Regions from separate parts of the Proteus sp. CA142267 genome, predicted to be linked through region 3. Evidence: predicted binding sites of a transcription regulator. Region 3 holds the regulator's gene; each other region holds the start of a gene.
What was found. Region 3 encodes PhoB, which activates phosphate uptake and scavenging genes when phosphate is short. Its sites were predicted from a motif close to CTGTCATAAAACTGNCNNAT; they were not measured.
Positions count from the first base shown of each region.

Region 1: a site for PhoB is predicted at 3,092-3,111, ahead of ugpB (sn-glycerol-3-phosphate ABC transporter substrate-binding protein UgpB). Genes of this name have one in related genera too.
Region 2: a site for PhoB is predicted at 3,473-3,492, ahead of pstS (phosphate ABC transporter substrate-binding protein PstS). Genes of this name have one in related genera too.

Region 1 is NZ_QPMG01000003.1:198,268-204,559, forward strand. Features, by position in the region: gene C0T34_RS08265 (cyanate transporter) at 1-949, shown strand, start outside; gene C0T34_RS08270 (carbamate kinase family protein) at 1,046-1,993, opposite strand; gene C0T34_RS08275 (glycerophosphoryl diester phosphodiesterase) at 2,316-3,050, opposite strand; gene ugpB (sn-glycerol-3-phosphate ABC transporter substrate-binding protein UgpB) at 3,225-4,532, shown strand; gene ugpA (sn-glycerol-3-phosphate ABC transporter permease UgpA) at 4,595-5,479, shown strand; gene ugpE (sn-glycerol-3-phosphate ABC transporter permease UgpE) at 5,479-6,292, shown strand, end outside.
Region 2 is NZ_QPMG01000009.1:80,702-86,993, forward strand. Features, by position in the region: gene pstB (phosphate ABC transporter ATP-binding protein PstB) at 1-357, opposite strand, end outside; gene pstA (phosphate ABC transporter permease PstA) at 389-1,291, opposite strand; gene pstC (phosphate ABC transporter permease PstC) at 1,293-2,252, opposite strand; gene pstS (phosphate ABC transporter substrate-binding protein PstS) at 2,330-3,370, opposite strand; gene envZ (two-component system sensor histidine kinase EnvZ) at 3,586-4,926, opposite strand; gene ompR (two-component system response regulator OmpR) at 4,923-5,645, opposite strand; gene greB (transcription elongation factor GreB) at 5,796-6,275, opposite strand.
Region 3 is NZ_QPMG01000003.1:9,677-15,968, forward strand. Features, by position in the region: gene brnQ (branched-chain amino acid transport system II carrier protein) at 1-1,209, opposite strand, end outside; gene phoR (phosphate regulon sensor histidine kinase PhoR) at 1,687-2,988, opposite strand; gene phoB (phosphate regulon transcriptional regulator PhoB) at 3,012-3,701, opposite strand; gene sbcD (exonuclease subunit SbcD) at 3,923-5,152, shown strand; gene C0T34_RS07505 (AAA family ATPase) at 5,152-6,292, shown strand, end outside.

The sequences.
Region 1 (6,292 bases), 190 kb from region 3:
AATGCTAATGCTTCTGATGGGCTCTTTTTCTCGAGCCTATGTTTCTGATGGCAATCAGCTATTACTAACAGCTCTCTTTTGTGGTTTAAGCGTCGCCTATATTCAAGCGGTATTTCCCGGCATTATTAAAGGGTGGTTTGGAAATCGAACACCTATCATGATGGGTTTATATTCCGCTATGCTAATGGGGGGAGGCGCACTCGGGGCACAATTATCCCCTCTTCTCACTGTGACTTATGACCATTGGCAAAGTGCTTTAGCGTGGTTTGCGCTTCCCGCAGGATTTGCATTTATCGCGATCCTTTTTTCTATTAAAAATAGCGCCACTTCTGCCAATAAAATATCACTAAATACCTTAATTTGGCGTCCTAGAACAGGATTACTTATCTTAGGATTTGGTTGCGTTAATGCAGGTTATGCCTCTGTTGTGACATGGTTAGCGCCATTCTACCAATCGCTAGGAATGCCAAGTGCCCAAAGTGGCTCACTTGTTGCTATTCTTTCTCTTTTCCAGGCCTCTGCCGCTTTAATTATTCCTTTCTTGGCGACTAAAAATCACGACAGGCGTTTTTGGCTTACGATAACATTAATAAGCCAATTTATTGGTTTTGTCTCGGTTATGGTTATTCCGATGAGTGCCCCTTATCTTTGGAGTATATTCTTAGGCTGTGGTTTGGGGGGCTGTTTTTCTATGATGATGATTGTCGCTCTCGATCATATTCCTGATCCAGCACAAGCAGGTGCTCTGTCAGCATTAATGCAAGGTGGTGGCTTTATTATTGCTGCTTTCGGACCATTAATTGCGGTGCTATTACGCCAACCTGATGGAAGCTTTACTTATGCATGGGCATTTCATGCCATTTTAGTGATTGTGACTATAGGATTATTTGCACGATTAAATCCTCGTCATTATGCGAAAGCTTATCCCGCTAATCATCCTACTCAATAACGCCCTATATTTAAGACTCATATAAAATAAGCGCCTTACTTTTTACAAATAAGGCGCTTATCAAGGATAATAATTAAATACTACTTATGAAGATAATTAAGCAACGATATGTGTTCCGGTTTCACCTTTTAAGGCTGAAGCCAATTTTTCTGGCGTTGTGATAATCACTCTTTTTCCACCAGCAGCTAAAAATGAGAGACTGGCTTCAATTTTAGGAAGCATACTGCCCGGAGGAAAATGCCCTTCATGCATATATTGTGTCATTTCTTCAACCGACGTTTCGCCTAATGCTTTCTGTTCTGGTTTGCCGAAATGAATACAAACTTTTTCAACACCCGTTGTGATGATAAGAATATCTGCATGTAATTCTTTTGCGAGCAATGTCGATGACAGATCTTTATCAATAACCGCATCAACACTTTGGTAATTACCGTGTTCATTTTTGATAACTGGAATACCGCCGCCACCTACTGCAATCACAACATAGCCACATTCTGACAGTGATTTAATTGCCTTAGATTCAATAACATGTTGTGGAAATGGAGAGGCAACAACACGGCGATAACCACGACCAGAATCTTCAACGAAATGCCATTGAGGATTTTCTTGCTTTAATTGCATCATCTCTTGTTCTGAGAAAAATGCACCAATAGGTTTTGTTGGAGAAACAAAATTTGGATCGTTTTTATCGACTTCAACTTGTGTGATAAGGGTGATCGCTTGTTTGCTTTGTTGAACACGAAGCTTATTCGTTAACGCTTGTTGTATTAAATAACCAATACCGCCTTGTGTATCTGCAACACAATTGGCTAATGGTGTTAACGGTAAACCTTCTTGCACATGCGCCACTTCAGCGCGACGTAAATCAAGCCCAACTTGTGGCCCATTACCATGTGTTAAAACAATATTATACCCTTCAGCCACCATATCACTAATATGGGCTGCAACCTCTTGTACTGCTTGTTCTTGATGAGCGATAGACTGGCTAGCATTGTCTTTAATAATACTGTTGCCTCCAATGGCAACAACAACGAGTTCTTTCATATTTCACTCTCAATTATATTATTGGCAATTAAAGTAGAAATAACACACCTCTACTCTTAGAGGTTGGGTTGATAAGGTCGCCATATTTGCTAACCATTTTCCCATTTTTATTTTTAATGAGATAAACATTATTGTGTTGAACAATATCTATTCATTAATTGCGCAGGATAATAGCAGAGAATGTAAAGAAAACATCTATTACTCAACGTTTCTCTTATTTAATTTCTATAAATGCAATGCACAAAGAAGGGAATGAAAGGCGTTATCAAACACATCAATAACGCCTTATTTAATACAAGTGAGCGGGATAGTTAGTACTTTTTTATTTTGCTATTTGATAAACATCCGGTTGATAAACATCAGGCATATCAGTAATTAGCATATCAACACCCCATTGCTCAAAATCTTTCACTTCTTCCGGATCATTCGGGGTATAACAATAAATTTCATAGCCTGCTTGTTTTAACAATTGCGCTTGTTCTTGCGTAAGGTATTTGTAATTACAATGCACACTAAAACCATCAATCGCTTTTAGCGTTTCTAGCGCATTATCAGGGATCTCATCCCATAATTGCCCTCTACGAATAAAAGGCAGATATCGTTTCATAACAATAAGTGCATGTGTATCAAAAGAAGAAAATAGAATTTGCTCATTCGGAATATCTGCACTTTTTATCATGTCAGAAACCGCTAAACATAAACGCTCAACATCATCATCGGGCCACGTTTTCAGCTCAATATTAAGCTTTGTTCCTGAACGCTTAATGAGCTGTAATCCTTGTCTTAAAGAAGGAATTTTCTCACCTTGATAGAGTGAACTAAACCAACTTCCTGCATCAAGGCGATGTAAATCATCTAAGGTATGAAAACGCACAGCACCTTGCCCATTCGTGCAACGATTAACTGTTTTATCATGAATAAGCACAGGAACATGATCCGCGGTTAATTGCACATCCGTTTCAATCCATTCGCACCCGAAATCAATCGCCATTTTAAACGCAGCCAGTGTGTTTTCAGGTGCTTTTCCAGAAAAACCTCGGTGAGCAGCTATCTTCATTTCTCTCTCCTTTTCATTTGTGCCGACATCATGACAACCATTTATGACAGCAATTTGACAGTCAGACCATCAATATATCTTCATTTAATTGTCACCCTTTTGTCATAAATAACATCTAGGGTAATTTGCATATTAGATTGCACCTTTAACTCTCGATTAAAAAGGAAATTCTGCATGTCGATAAAATCAATAACAGGTCTTGCTGTTGCTATGGCGTTATTTACTTCTCCCACACACGCAAAAACACAAATTGAATGGTGGCATGCAATGGGAGGTGCACTTGGTCAGAAAGTCAATCAAATCGCCTCTGATTTTAACGCCAGTCAATCTGAATATGAGATAAAACCTGTTTATAAAGGCACTTATGCTGAAACAATGACCAGTGCAGTGGCTTCATTTCGCGCTAAAAACCAACCTGCTATTGTACAAGTATTTGAAGTGGGTACAGCCAGTATGATGGGCGCTAAAAAAGCCGTTTTTCCTGTTTATAAATTAATGGAAAAAACCCACGAACCTTTTGATCCTAATAGTTATTTATCAACTGTCACGGGTTACTACACCACCAGCGATGGCAAAATGATGTCGTTGCCATTTAATAGTTCAACGCCAGTGCTTTATTACAACAAAACACTCTTTAAAAAAGCTGGCATAGAACAGCCACCTAAGACATGGAAAGAGATGGAAGCTGTGTCTCAAAAATTGCTCGATTCTGGTGTTAAATGCGGATTTACCACCACATGGCAATCGTGGACACAAATCGAAAACTTTGGTGCCCGCAATAATTTACCTATAGCGACAAAAAATAATGGTTTCGATGGTTTTGATACCACCTTCTTATTTAATAAAGCACCTTTCGTTGCGCATATTCAACAAATGGCAGATTGGTCGAAATCTGGTATTTTCAAATATGGCGGACGTCAATCAGATGCAATGCCTCTGTTTTATACCCAAGAGTGCGCAATGGTGATGGAGTCATCCGCGGGTTTTGCAGGCATTAAAGAGAACATGAAAGATCTTGATATTGGTGTTAGCCAATTGCCTTACGACGATACTCTTGTACAAAAACCAGCAAATACCATTATTGGTGGCGCATCATTATGGGTTATGTCTGGGCGTCCAGATGCCGAATATAACGGTGTTGCCAAATTTTTTACCTATCTTTCAAGCCCTGAAGTTCAAGCCGATTGGCACCAAGCAACGGGTTATTTACCCGTCACTAAAGCAGCTTATGCGTTAACACAGCAACAGGGTTTTTATCAGCAAAATCCAGGAGCTGACACCGCAATATTACAAATGACAACCTCAGAGCCTACCGCAAACTCAAAAGGATTACGCTTTGGTAATTTCCTACAAACTCGAGAAATCGTTGATGAAGAGTTAGAGAAAGTGTGGTCAGGAAAACAGAGTGCTCAAGTTGCATTAGATAATGCAGTTACACGTGGAAATGAGCAGTTACGCCGTTTTGAACGTGCTCAACAATAGTCACTTGTATTAGGCGAGCAAAATAGCTCGCCTTCTGTTTTTATCGATTTACTGGATATTGTATGGCTTCTCAATCCATTTATTTCAAACAAAAATGGTTACCTCTAGCGCTGATTTTTCCTCAATTAGCTATCACGCTTATCTTTTTTATTTGGCCTGCTGGGCAAGCTTTCTTTCAGTCATTTCAATTAGAAGATGCATTTGGGCTGAGTCGAGAATTTGTTGGTTTTGAAAATTTTCAGCGACTTTTTAGCAATCGTTATTACTTTGATAGTTTGATCACGACGCTTATTTTCAGTACCAGTGTTGTATTTTTATCTATGTTATCAGCGCTGGTTTTGGCTGGTATTGCCGAACAAATTTTACGAGGCAAGCTTTTTTATCGCACCATTTTAATTTCACCCTATGCCATTGCTCCAGTTATTGCAGGCTTTCTTTGGTTATTTATGCTTGATCCCACGATTGGAGTATTAAGCCAACAATTAAAGAAAATAGGCATTAATTGGGATCCTGTACTGAATACACATCATGCTATGTGGATGGTGATTTTAACGGCGACATGGAAACAAGTGAGTTATAACTTTCTGTTTTTTCTCGCCGCATTACAATCTGTGCCTAAATCGCTTTTAGAAGCAGCCGCTATCGATGGTAGTGGCCCGATTAAGCGATTTATAACGATCAGTTTTCCTTTAATTTCTCCTACCACCTTTTTCTTACTCGTGGTTAATTTTGCTTATGCCTTCTTTGATACTTTCGCCATTATTCACTCGATGACGCAAGGTGGCCCCGGAAGTAGCACATCAACACTGGTTTATAAGGTCTATAACGATGGTTTTGTGGGATTAGATTTAGGCTCTTCCGCCGCACAATCTGTTATTTTGATGTTTATTGTCGCAATCTTAACCATTATTCAATTTCGCTATGTTGAGAAAAAGGTGGCTTACTGATGGTTGAACGTAGACCTTTATTTCATGCTTTTTGCCACTTTATTCTTATTGTTGGCATTCTCTCTGTTGCGTTCCCTGTCTGGATTGCACTTGTGGCAACAACACATCAAAACACCGAATTTGCTACTGGTTCTCCTCTTTGGTTTGGTGCTGAAGGCTTCAATATTTTTAAATCGATATTCTCACAAGCAGGCACTACGCAAAATAGCACTATCTCAATTAATAGCATGTTATTGAATTCATTGATTATGGCGTTAGTGATCACCATCGGGAAACTAACAATCTCAATTTTATCGGCATACGCCGTCGTTTTCTTTCGTTTTCCGGGAAGAATGTTGGCCTTTTGGACTATTTTTTTTACGTTAATGCTACCTGTTGAAGTTCGCATTATGCCTACATTTGAGGTTGTCACTAATCTCAATATGTTGAACTCTTATGCAGGTTTAACCATTCCATTAATTGCCAGTGCCACAGCCACCTTTTTATTTCGCCAATTCTTTCTTACCATCACTCCTGAATTAATTGAAGCCGCTAAAATTGATGGTGCAGGCCCTATTAAATTCTTTTTCACCATCTTACTTCCTCTTTCTCGCACCAATATCGCAGCCCTATTTGTCATCACTTTTATTTATGGCTGGAACCAATATCTTTGGCCAATGTTGATCACAACAGATACTCACTACTACACCATTGTCATGGGCATTAAACAGATGGTTGCGGTTTCTGATGGTGTTGTTGAGTGGAATAAGATCATGGCAACCACGTTAATTGCAATGTTGCCTCCCGTCCTTATTGTCATTTTAATGCAAAGAG
Region 2 (6,292 bases), on a different contig from region 3:
GAATAAACGTACACCAAAGGCGATGTTGTCATAAATCGACATCGGGAACGGTGTTGGCTTTTGGAATACCATTCCGACTTTGGCGCGTAATAACGCAATATCTTGTTTATCTGTTAGGATATTGTTGCCATCTAGCAGAATTTCACCTTCTGCACGTTGTTCACCATAAAGCTCATACATTTTATTAAAAGTACGCAGTAAGGTTGATTTACCACAGCCAGAAGGGCCGATAAATGCAGTCACCTTATTTTTGGCAATATCTAAAGAGATATTTTTCAGCGCATGGAATTTACCGTAGTAGAAGTTCAAATCACGAACTTGGATTTTATTTCCTGCGTTATCATTAGCCATAATCATTTAACGTTCTCTCTTGCTTAACTTACTGCGGTTAACCGTGCTTGCGTTTAGCAAACAGCACGCGCGCGATAATATTGATAAATAGAACACAGAGGGTGATAAGTAATACGCCAGCCCAGGCAAGCTCTTGCCATTCAGCGAAAGGACTCATGGCGAACTTAAAGATAGTCACAGGCAAGTTAGCTATCGGTTCGTTTAAGTCTGTGCTCCAGAATTGATTTGATAGTGAAGTAAATAACAGTGGTGCAGTTTCGCCTGCAATACGCGCAATCGCTAATAACACACCTGTGATAATGCCTGATACCGAGGCTTTTAAGGTGATTTTAGAGATCATCTTCCACTTTGGTGTTCCTAATGCGTAAGCGGCTTCGCGTAAGCTATCAGGTACTAACTTCAACATATTTTCAGTGGTACGAATAACGATAGGAATTTGCAGTAACGCTAATGCGATAATTCCTGCCCATCCTGAAAAGTGCTGCATCTGTGCGACAACAATGGTGTAGACAAAGAGCCCGACAACAATGGATGGCGCTGACAGCAAGATATCGTTAATAAAACGTGTGGTTTCAGCAAGCCATGAACGACGACCATATTCAGCAAGATAAATCCCTGCAAGAATACCTAATGGTGTTCCAATCACAGTTGCCCAAAGGATGAGTAATCCACTACCAACAATAGCATTTGCCAATCCACCACCTTCCGTATTAGGTGGCGGAGTCATCTCTGTGAAAAGAGCTAATGACATACCATCAAAGCCTTTGGTGAAAGTGGAGAATAGGATCCACGTTAACCAAAAAAGACCAAATGCCATGGTTGAGACAGACAAAAACAGTGCAATACGGTTTTTTTGACGACGCCAAAGTTGGCGTTTATTGCGTACATGCAGTTCGTTTTCTGTTTGAACTCGCAATGAAGAAGAGGATGTTTTAGACATATCAGCGCGCCCCTTCATTTTTTGATAAACGTAATGTCATAAACTTAGAAATCGCAAGGACGATAAAGGTGATGACAAACAGGATAAGCCCTAATTCCATTAATGCAGCGGTGTGTAATCCTGTCTCTGCTTCAGCAAATTCGTTCGCTAATGCAGACGTGATACTGTTACCCGGCATAAACAGCGAGGCGGAGTCTAACTGGTAGGTATTACCGATGATAAAGGTTACTGCCATGGTTTCACCTAAGGCGCGTCCTAATCCCAGCATCACACCACCGATAACACCATTTCGGGTATAAGGTAGAACGATATTCCAAATCACTTCCCATGTTGTACAGCCAATGCCGTAGGCAGACTCTTTCATCATGACAGGTGTCTGTTCAAATACATCACGCATAACAGAAGCGATATAAGGAATGATCATGATGGCGAGGATCACACCCGCCGCTAAGATACCGATACCAAAAGCAGGGCCAGAGAAAAGCTCACCAACGATAGGAATGGAAGAAAGCACATTGCCTACGGGCTCTTGGAAATAGGTTGCAAAAAGCGGCGCGAAGACAAACAGCCCCCACATACCATAAACAATACTAGGAATAGCGGCGAGTAACTCAATAGCGATACCTAACGGGCGTTTTAACCAGTTAGGGGCTAATTCAGTTAAGAAAAGAGCGATACCAAAACTGACAGGAACGGCAATAACCAGCGCGATGATTGACGTTACAATGGTGCCGTAAATAGGCACTAATGCACCGAATTCCTGCGCAGGAGGATCCCATTCTTTTGTCCATAAGAATGAAAGGCCGAATTGTTGAATACTTGGCCATGAGGCGAAAATCAGTGAAACAATGATACCTGTTAAAAGCAAAAGTGTAATCAACGCAGCTAGACGAACCAGTGCGCTGAAAATAACGTCCCCTCGTTTACTAGGGGCCTTTATTACCGTTGTATGCTCGGCCATAAAGCCTCTTTTAATTTATTACCCCCTGTTTAGCAGGGGGTGAACGTTAACTTATCTCTTAATGGCTACCGATTTTATTAGTAAATCGGCTTACCATTACTGTCTTTAATACTTGTTTTCCATGCGGCACGAATTTGTTCTACAACTTCTGTGGGTAATACTGCGTAATCTAGATTTTTCGCTTCTTGATTACCTTTGTCGTAAGCCCAGTTGAAGAAATTCAGTACTTCTTTACCTTTTTCTGCATTTTGCTGTTTTTGATGCACTAAGATAAAGGTAGTAGAAGTAATCGGCCATGCGTTTTCACCTTTCTGATTAGTCAGGTCTTGTGCAAAGCTTTTGCTCCAATCAATTTTTCTTGCCGCAGCACTAAAACTGTCTGCTGTTGGTGCGATTACTTCGCCGTCAGCGGTGACTAATTTAGTATAAGCAAGATTGTTTTGTTTCGCGTAAGCATATTCAACATAACCAATTGAACCCGGTACACGTTGAACGAATGCTGCGATACCATCATTCCCTTTTCCACCTAAGCCTGTCGGCCACTTAACAGTAGAGCCAGCGCCGACTTCATCTTTCCATGCGCTATTTACTTTTGATAAGTAGCTAGTGAAAACGAAAGATGTTCCTGAACCATCAGCACGACGAATAACCGCGATATTCTGGTCTGGTAATTTTACGCCCGGATTAAGTTTCGTGATGGCAGGGTCGTTCCATTTTTGGATCTTACCTAGATAGATATTACCGATAGTATCGCCATCTAAGGTCAATTCACCTGATTTGATACCAGGAATATTGACTGCCATAACAACGCCACCAATCACGGTAGGGAATTGGAATAAACCGTCAGCTTGTAATTTATCGTCTGCTAATGGCGCATCAGAAGCACCAAAATCAACGGTATTTGCAATGATTTGTTTTACACCACCAGAGGATCCAATACCTTGGTAGTTAATTTTGTTACCCGTTTCTTTCTGATAGGAATCTGCCCATTTAGCATAAACCGGGGCAGGGAACGTTGCGCCAGCACCAGTCAGCGAGGTCGTTGCCTGTGCAGAAAGAGCGGTCATTGAAAACGCAGCGGCAATGACACTAGTCAGGGTGGTACGCATCAGTTTCATAATCCCTCCTGTGGGATAGGTAGAATAATTTTCGACATCTATCAACTTCGGTTACGGTACGCACAGACAATAGGTCAGTTTGATGACAATTAAATGTCTTAATTGTGACAGTTTTATGACAAAGCAAAAAAATGATGAAATATTTATAGGAGGAGAGAAATTAGAATGGAAATAGCGTAATAAAAAAGCACTTCAATACTTGAAATAGAGAGGGATTAATCATCCTCATCTTCACGCTCTTTTAATGGGAAGTTAGCACGGATAAGTAATCCGCCTTTAACGCTATCATCAAGCTCAACATAACCACCGTGAGCATCCATAATACGGCGAATAATAGATAAACCTAAGCCCGCACCTGTTGAGCTACGCGCTTGTTCACCTTGAACAAAAGGTTGGAAAAGACGTTGTCTATCTTCTTGTGGGATACCGGGGCCATCATCTTCAACTTGGAACCAAGCATATTCTTCATTTTTGCCACTTGAAACGCTTATCCAACCATTACCATAGCGAGTGGCATTTACAACCATATTGGTGAGTGCTCGTTTTACTGCAATAGGGTTAGCTGTGATGTTAATCGGTCCAGGATGAAGATGTTCTTCACTGATTTTTCCTGAATTAGATTCGGCCGAAATGACTTCTTGTAATAGATTATTCATATCACACAGTTCTAAAGACATCTCTTTACCTGTGCGCATATAGTCTAAGAATTGCCCAATAATGGCATCACAATCTTCAATATCTTTATTGATAGAGTCTGCGAGGTAACTATCTTCGGGACTCATCATTTCAGTTGCCAGACGAATTCGAGTCAATGGTGTACGCAAATCATGACTGACGCCTGCCATAACGAGTGTTCTATCATTATCTAATGAGCGAATTCCTGATGACATCTGGTTAAAGGCACGAATAATTGAGCGCATTTCAGAAGAGCCAGATTCAGGAATAGGAGGAGGAATAACCCCTTTTCCGATGCGACGCGCTGCATATTCCACTTCATTTAGTGGGCGATTTTGAAAACGACTATAGAGCCAGAAAAAAGCGACAACGATAATAATAAAAATGATCGTTTGTCGGTAAACAGGGAGTAAGAAATTTTGCCCTAATTCGGTCAACGGAACACGTATCCAAAGCGAGGGAGACATATGCGTATTGACCCATAAAACAGGGTATTCCAATGTATTCTCAATCCAAATTTCGGTTTCTCTCCCCAGATGTTCAGTCATCTGCTCACTTAACTCATCATCTATTTTTGCCCAATAAAGGCCTTCTTCAAGTGCTGCTTTTTTATCAAAGAAAGAAATGCCTAATTCGTTATAGATTTTATTGCGTAAAGCAGGGGAGATTTTTAGTGGGGTGCCATCAACTAGGATCAATTCTTCAGGTATCAAAGTGCGTATTTCATACGCTAATACTTTATTAAATTGCTGAAGGCTTGGCCCAACAATAAGGTGTTGCACAACGATATAACTGGCTATCAAGCTAAAAAAAAGTAGCGAGATAACCAGAAATAACGAACGTGTCAGTTTATTGTGAGGGGAAAGCCTCAGCCTTCTCATTGAGCGCTGGTTCCATCAGGAACAAAGACGTAACCAAGACCCCAAACCGTTTGAATGTAACGAGGGTGTGTTGGATCTTCTTCAATCATGCGACGTAAACGAGAGATTTGAACGTCAATTGAACGCTCCATAGCACTGTATTCTCGACCACGAGCAAGGCTCATTAATTTGTCACGAGAAAGTGGTTCACGAGGGTGTGATACCAGTACTTTCAATACAGCAAATTCACCACTAGTCAGAGGCATATGCTCTTCTTCGTGGAACATTTCGCGTGTACCAAGGTTCAGCTTGAACTTACCAAAAGAGATAATGGCGTTATCTTGTGAAGGAGCGCCTGGTAATTCATTTGCTTGGCGACGAAGAACTGCGCGAATACGTGCCAGTAGTTCTCTTGGGTTAAATGGTTTTGAGATGTAATCATCAGCTCCAATTTCAAGCCCAACAATTCTATCAACCTCTTCCCCTTTCGCAGTTACCATAATAATAGGGATAGGGTTATTTTGGCTTCTTAAGCGACGGCAAATAGATAGGCCATCTTCACCTGGAAGCATTAAATCGAGCACAATAAGATGGATAGATTCGCGAGTGAGCAGACGATCCATCTGATCGGCGTTTGCAGCAGTACGGATTTGAAAACCCTGCTCTGTCAAATAGCGCTCTAAGAGTGAACGCAGACGTAAATCATCATCCACGATTAGCACTTTATAACTTTCTTGCATTTTTTTAAGCTCCCGAAGTGCAAATGCTTTTATTAGCGAATTCTATCATCGATAAGAATATTAAACCAAAACCAAAGAATAAATGTTAATAATTTATAGATAAAACTTGTTCATTGACTCTAGGGAAGGACATAAAACTATTTATTTATCTTATTTCGAATGATATTTGATAGATAATACGCAGTAATTAACTTCACCACCTGGTGTTTGCACACTGATTTCATCATCAACTTGTTTACCAATAAGCGCTCTGGCAACAGGGGAATCAATAGAAATCCACTGTTTTGCTGGATCAAACTCATCGGGACCCACAAGCCTAAAGGTTTTGACGTTTTCGTCATCATCTTCAAGTGTGACCCAAGCACCAAAATAGATTTTTCCTTCTTGGCGAGGATCAGGATCAACGATTTTTAATTCATCAAGTCGTTTTGATAAAAAACGAACACGTCTATCAATTTCACGTAATCGCTTCTTTCCATAAATATATTCAGCATTTTCTGAACGGTCACCTTGTGCCGCTGCTTCTGAAACCGATTGTGTAACACGCGGTCGCTCTTCTTTCCAAAGATATTTTAGCTCTTTGTCTAAGGCATACCAGCCATCACGAGTAATATAGTTACTTTTTGCCATTACGAATAAAAACTATC
Region 3 (6,292 bases):
TTTTGTCGCCCATTCTGGTAATAAATGTTTCAGATAATCAGACGCTTTTATTGCATCAAAAATACCGAAAAATAAGCTAACAGCCATTGCTGGCGCGATAATACGGCTTGGGTTATTCCACAGACGTAATGTGAAACTCATTAAAATAATCACAATACAAGGTGGATAAATCATTATCAGTACAGGAATAGAAAACGCGATCAGTTTGCTCAATCCTAAGTTTGAAACAACGGCTGAAAATATTGCTAAAATCAACACTAATACACGATAAGAGATAGGCAAATAACGGCTAAAAAACTCTGCGCAGGCACAGGTTAAACCAACAGCAGTCACCATACAGGCTAAGAAAATCAGTACAGCTAAAAAGAAGCTACCAAAATTACCAAAAGTGTACTGAACGTAGGCATGTAAAATATCTGCACCATCTTGAGCACCCGGAATGATACTGCCACTGCCAGAGCCTAATTTAAATAAACTCAAATAAATCGCAGTTAATAATACACCCGCAATAATTCCTGCCCACATGGTATAACGTGTTAACAGTGATGAATTATCAATCCCGCGAGAGCGGGCTGCATTAACAATAACAATACCAAAAACCATAGCGCCCAATGTATCCATGGTGAGGTAACCGTTAATAAACCCCTGAGTCAACGCCATATCACGATAAGCTTCAGTCGCAGGAATAGCGCCACCAGCAGGCCAAAATACCGCAGCCATACCTAATATCGCTAATGCCAGAATTTTAATTGGTGCAAGAATATGACCAACACTGTCTAGCAATTTCCCTGGATAAAGCGAAATACCAATAACAATTAAGAAATAGACAATGCTGTAAATCAGCAATGACATTTCTGTATCACCCACTAAAGGAGCAATACCCACTTTAAAAGAAACCGTTGCCGTACGAGGGGTTGCAAAAAGCGGTCCAACAGCAAGATAGGCAACAATGGCTAATAACAATCCCATTGATTTACCAATAGGTGTGCTTAATGCCTCAATACCACCACCGACTTTTGCCAGTGCAACAACCGTTAAAACAGGTAAACCCACACCAGTGATCAAAAAGCCAATCGCGGCAGTCCAAACAAATTCGCCTGATTGTAACCCCACCATTGGAGGAAAAATAATGTTGCCAGCGCCAACAAATAGGGCGAATGTCATAAACCCTAATGCCAGAATATCTCTGGAAGTTAATCTATGTGCCATAAGTTTTGTTAATATGTAGTTACAATAATGGTTAAATTACGCCAAGATGGCGCAACATAAAATCAACAATATCTATTTAAGCTCAGACCGTCATTATTCAGGAGAATATCCAAATATAATCATTTCATGCAGAGCAATTAGGTACTAAATAGAAAAAATTGCCGATAACTGCTCACAAGTAAAACTTTTATAATGAAAAAAGGCAATAGCCAATCCTAAAACCAGAATAATCATCTAAACTATTTTTCGGCACTAGTTATAACTGTCATATATCATCGAATATACATGATATGATTTGTGCATTTTATCACCAATAATATTGAGTGTTGACATCATTTAAAGTTACCATTAATTAATAATATTAAAATTTAACGCTACGATATTAGTTTTTATTGATATTAAAAAGATCAAGAAAGGGGCAAAAAAACCTTTATCACAGATTAAAGACAAGTAATAAAGGCTTTAAAAAAAGACAGACTACTCGTGTGTTTTTTTAGCGGTAAGCAATGTTTGAGGAAGGATAAAAGAGAACGTACTCCCGACACCTACTTTACTTTCAATATTTAATTGAGAGTGATGATGAAGCAGTGATTTTTTCACAATAGCCAAACCTAACCCAGTACCGCCAGAATGACGAGAGCGGGCTTTATCAACACGATAAAAGCGCTCTGTTAAACGAGTTAAGTGTTCTGCGCTGATCCCCGAACCATTATCTGAGACACTAAATAACATACCTTGAGGAACTTTCTTCCAACTGACTTTAATTGTTGTACCTTCTTCAGTGTGATTAATGGCGTTATACACTAAGTTAGAAACGGCACTACGTAATTGCTCTTCATTACCTCGGACAGCCCACTGCTTATCAACATCAAAAATAATATGGTGTTGACCTTGGCTCAATGAGTCCGCTTCTTGTTGTAATAAAGCCAAAATAGCGGGAATATCAACAATTTTGTTTAAATCGATATGAGGCGCAGATTCGATACGAGAAAGTTGTAAGAGTTGTTGAACAAGCGTATCCATGCGCTTAGCTTGCTCTTGCATCGTCACTATCGCCTTATGCTCTGCGGGTTTCGCGACACTATTTTCTTCCATCATTTCAAGATAACCTTGAATAACAGTGAGTGGTGTTCTTAGCTCATGGCTAACGTTAGCAAAAAAGTCACGTCGTGAGTTTTCTAGTTTATTTTTTTCTGTCACATCACGTGCCACCATCAAGCGCTGATCTTCGCTGTATGGCATCACTCGAAACTCAACGATAGAGCCATTATTAAGTGAAATAGTTAAAGAGCGACTAAAATCACCTGCAGTAAAATAGTGTAAGAAATCAGGATAACGTAATAAGTTAAAAATATTTTGTCCGTTATCTTCGGGCCAGCGAAAGCCGAGTAAGTGTTGAGCTAGGCTATTACACCAAAAAATATTCCCTTCATTTGTCATCATCACAACAGCATCGGGCAAGCTTTCAGCACCACTTCTAAAACGTTTAATTAAGTCGCCTAATTCTCTGCGTCGTTTACGATTACGTTGTTGGGTCTGTCGAATACCATAAAAAATAGGCTCCCATCCCCCTCTTCCTTCCGGAGGCAGTACTGAGCGATCTAACCATAACCATTTAGATAATTTCAGCAAGTTATAGGCATGCCACACAAGTGCACTGAGTAGCGATGTCACCAGCAACCAAGGAAGATGCCCGATAAAAAGTGATAATATAAAAGCAGGTAAGCAAAATAGACATAGCCCCCAAACGAGGGCTTTCCACGATAGTCGTTCTAACACCTGACGATTACTCCCATATTGACTTAGAAACGGGCAGAGAAACGATATCCCGTTCCACGTACTGTTTGTATCATTCTGTCATGGCCATCTTCTTCGATGGCTTTACGTAAACGACGAATATGCACATCAACAGTACGGTCTTCGACATAAACATTCGTTCCCCAAACATAGTTTAGCAGTTGTTCTCTGCTATACACGCGTTCAGGATGTGTCATAAAAAAGTGCAGGAGTTTAAATTCGGTAGGTCCCATATCAATCGGTTTATCTTGACTCGTTACTCGATGAGAAACAGGATCAAGTCCTAATCCATTGAATTCAATAATATCCTCCGAAGACATTGGTGATAATCGTCGTAAAATTGCTTTCACGCGAGCCACAAGCTCTTTAGGTGAGAAAGGCTTAATGACGTAATCATCAGCACCCGTTTCTAACCCTTGAACTTTATCTTCTTCTTCCCCTTTTGCCGTTAGCATAATAATTGGAATATCACGGGTGTTACTTTCCCGCTTCATCTGTTTTATTACCTGCAAGCCTGATCCACCAGGGATCATCCAATCTAATAAAACCAGATCAGGGTAAGGATCAATAAGAAAGCTCAATGCAGAATCATAGTCTTCTGCTTCAATAGGCTGAAAACCATTTTGTTCCAAAACAAAACAGATCATCTCTCGAATTGCGGTTTCATCTTCAACAACAAGAATACGCCTTGCCATACTCTATCCTGTGTAATGTATATAGAGGGTCAAAATGATTATGATGCCGTTTTATGACAGATTTATGACTAACCTTAACATTACTGAAATAGATCCCAGTTGTTAAGGTAAATAAATCATTTTTCGGTGAAATATCACTCAAAAAGAAGGCTTATTGTTGGGTTTTCACTAAAAAAGTAAGGTGCGCTATACTCTTCATCAGATAAAAAAGAGGAATAGCAATGCGGATTATTCACACATCAGACTGGCATTTAGGGCAATATTTTTTTACTAAAACTCGGGCTCAAGAACATCAACAGTTTCTTGATTGGTTGTTAGCACAAATTAAACATTATCAAGTTGATGCATTGATTGTTGCAGGAGATATTTTTGATACTGGCTCCCCCCCAAGTTATGCCCGAGAGCTTTATAACCGCTTTGTTGTTGCTATCCGAGATACACAATGCCAGCTCGTCATTCTAGGTGGTAATCACGATTCTGTAGCGACATTAAATGAATCTAAATCATTATTAGCATGTTTAAATACAACGGTTATTGCCAATGTTCATGCTGAAACCCCACAAGCTCCGCTTATTCTTCCTAAAAAAGATAATACTCCGGGAGCATTACTTTGTGCGATCCCTTATCTACGTCCTAGAGATATGATAAGTAGTAAAAGTGGGCAATCAGGTGCTGAAAAACAAAATACCCTAAAAGAAGCGATTGCTGATTATTATCAAGCTCAATATCAAGAGGCTCTCGATTTACGTAAGCAACTAAACGTCAATATTCCAATTATTGCAACAGGTCACCTTACAACCATTGGTGCAAGTGTAACGGACTCTGTACGTGAAATTTATATCGGTACTTTAGAGGCTTTCTCTGCAACACTATTTCCTGAATTTGACTATATTGCTCTTGGCCATATTCATCGCCCTCAAGTGGTAAATAAATCGGGCCATATTCGTTATAGTGGCTCTCCTATTCCTTTAAGTTTTGATGAAAGCGGACAACAAAAAAGCGTCTACCTTATCGATTTTGAGCAAGACAAATTAACTAACCTCACACTATTACCTATTCCTGAATTTCAGTTGCTACGCACCATCAGTGGCTCATTAAAAGAGATAGCCATACAACTTGATGATTTAAAAAAACAATACGGTGAAACAGATACCACTATTTGGTTGGATATCGAAGTTTCAACACAAGATTATCTCAGTGATATACAAACCCGAGTTCAAGAACTAACTAACGATCCACTTTTTGATGTGATCTTATTAAGAAGAGCCAGAAAACAGCGCCAAGCATTCACGCAAAATGAGAACGAAACACTGACCGAATTAACTGTTTATGATGTTTTTGAAAGACGCTTAGAACAGCATGAATTTGATTCAGAAGAAACGAAAACACGGTTAACAACATTGTTTAAACAAGCTGTTGAAATGGCAGAACAAGAGGACAACGAAGCATAATGAAAATCTTAAGTCTGCGATTTAAAAATATTAACTCTTTAAAAGGCGAGTGGAAAATCAACTTTGACCAAGAGCCTTTTGTTAGCAACGGATTATTTGCTATCACAGGCCCTACTGGGGCAGGAAAAACCACACTATTAGATGCGATTAGCTTAGCGCTTTATCATCGAACTCCACGATTAGACAAAGTCACACAATCACAAAATGAATTAATGACGCGTCATACCGCAGAATGCTTGACCGAAGTTGAATTTGAAGTCAAAGGTGTGGCTTATCGTGCATTTTGGGAACAACGCCGAGCCAATTATAAAGAAGATGGCAATCTTCAAGCACCACAGGCTGAACTCGTTAAAATAAATACAACGGGCGGCGAAGACAAAATCTTAGCCAGCAAAATAAGCCAAGTAAAAGAGATGATCATTAGTATTACGGGACTTGATTTTGATCGTTTCACTAAGTCTATGTTGCTTTCTCAGGGACAATTTGCGGCCTTTTTAAATGCAGATGATAAATCTCGCGCTGAATTACTCGAAGAACTGACTGGCACAGATATTTATCGCTATATTTCCCAATCGATCTTTAAGCATTGGCGTGAAGAAGAACAAGCCTTAAAAACACTAAAGCAACAAGCCGAAATGATGGCGTTATTAGATGAAAATGCTCGCCAAGCTTTATTAACTGAGCAAACAGATCTTTTTGCCAAAGAGAGACTATTACAAAAAGAACAACAGGAATATCAAGTAGCAAAGCAGTGGCAAGAAAAAGACATTGAAATCAATAAAAACAGACTATTAGCACAAAACGGAGTTAACTTAGCACAAGAAGCATTAGTTGCTGCCAAGCCCGATATTCAACGTCTTGAAAATAGCGAACCTGCTGAAAAGATCCGCCCGATTTATGATGAAAAAAATCGTCTATTAAAAGAACAAACCTATATTGAGTCACAACTCTCAACCTTGAAAGCAGAAAAACAGCTGATTGAACAACAAAGCCAACCTATTAATCAGCGCCTAGTGGAAGCTCGTGACACATTTAAACAACACGATGAGAAAAAACAGCAAATATTACAACTTATTCGTGAAGAAGTGACGCCATTAGATAACCAGTTAGTCTTGCTACAACAAGATATTTCAGCAAAAA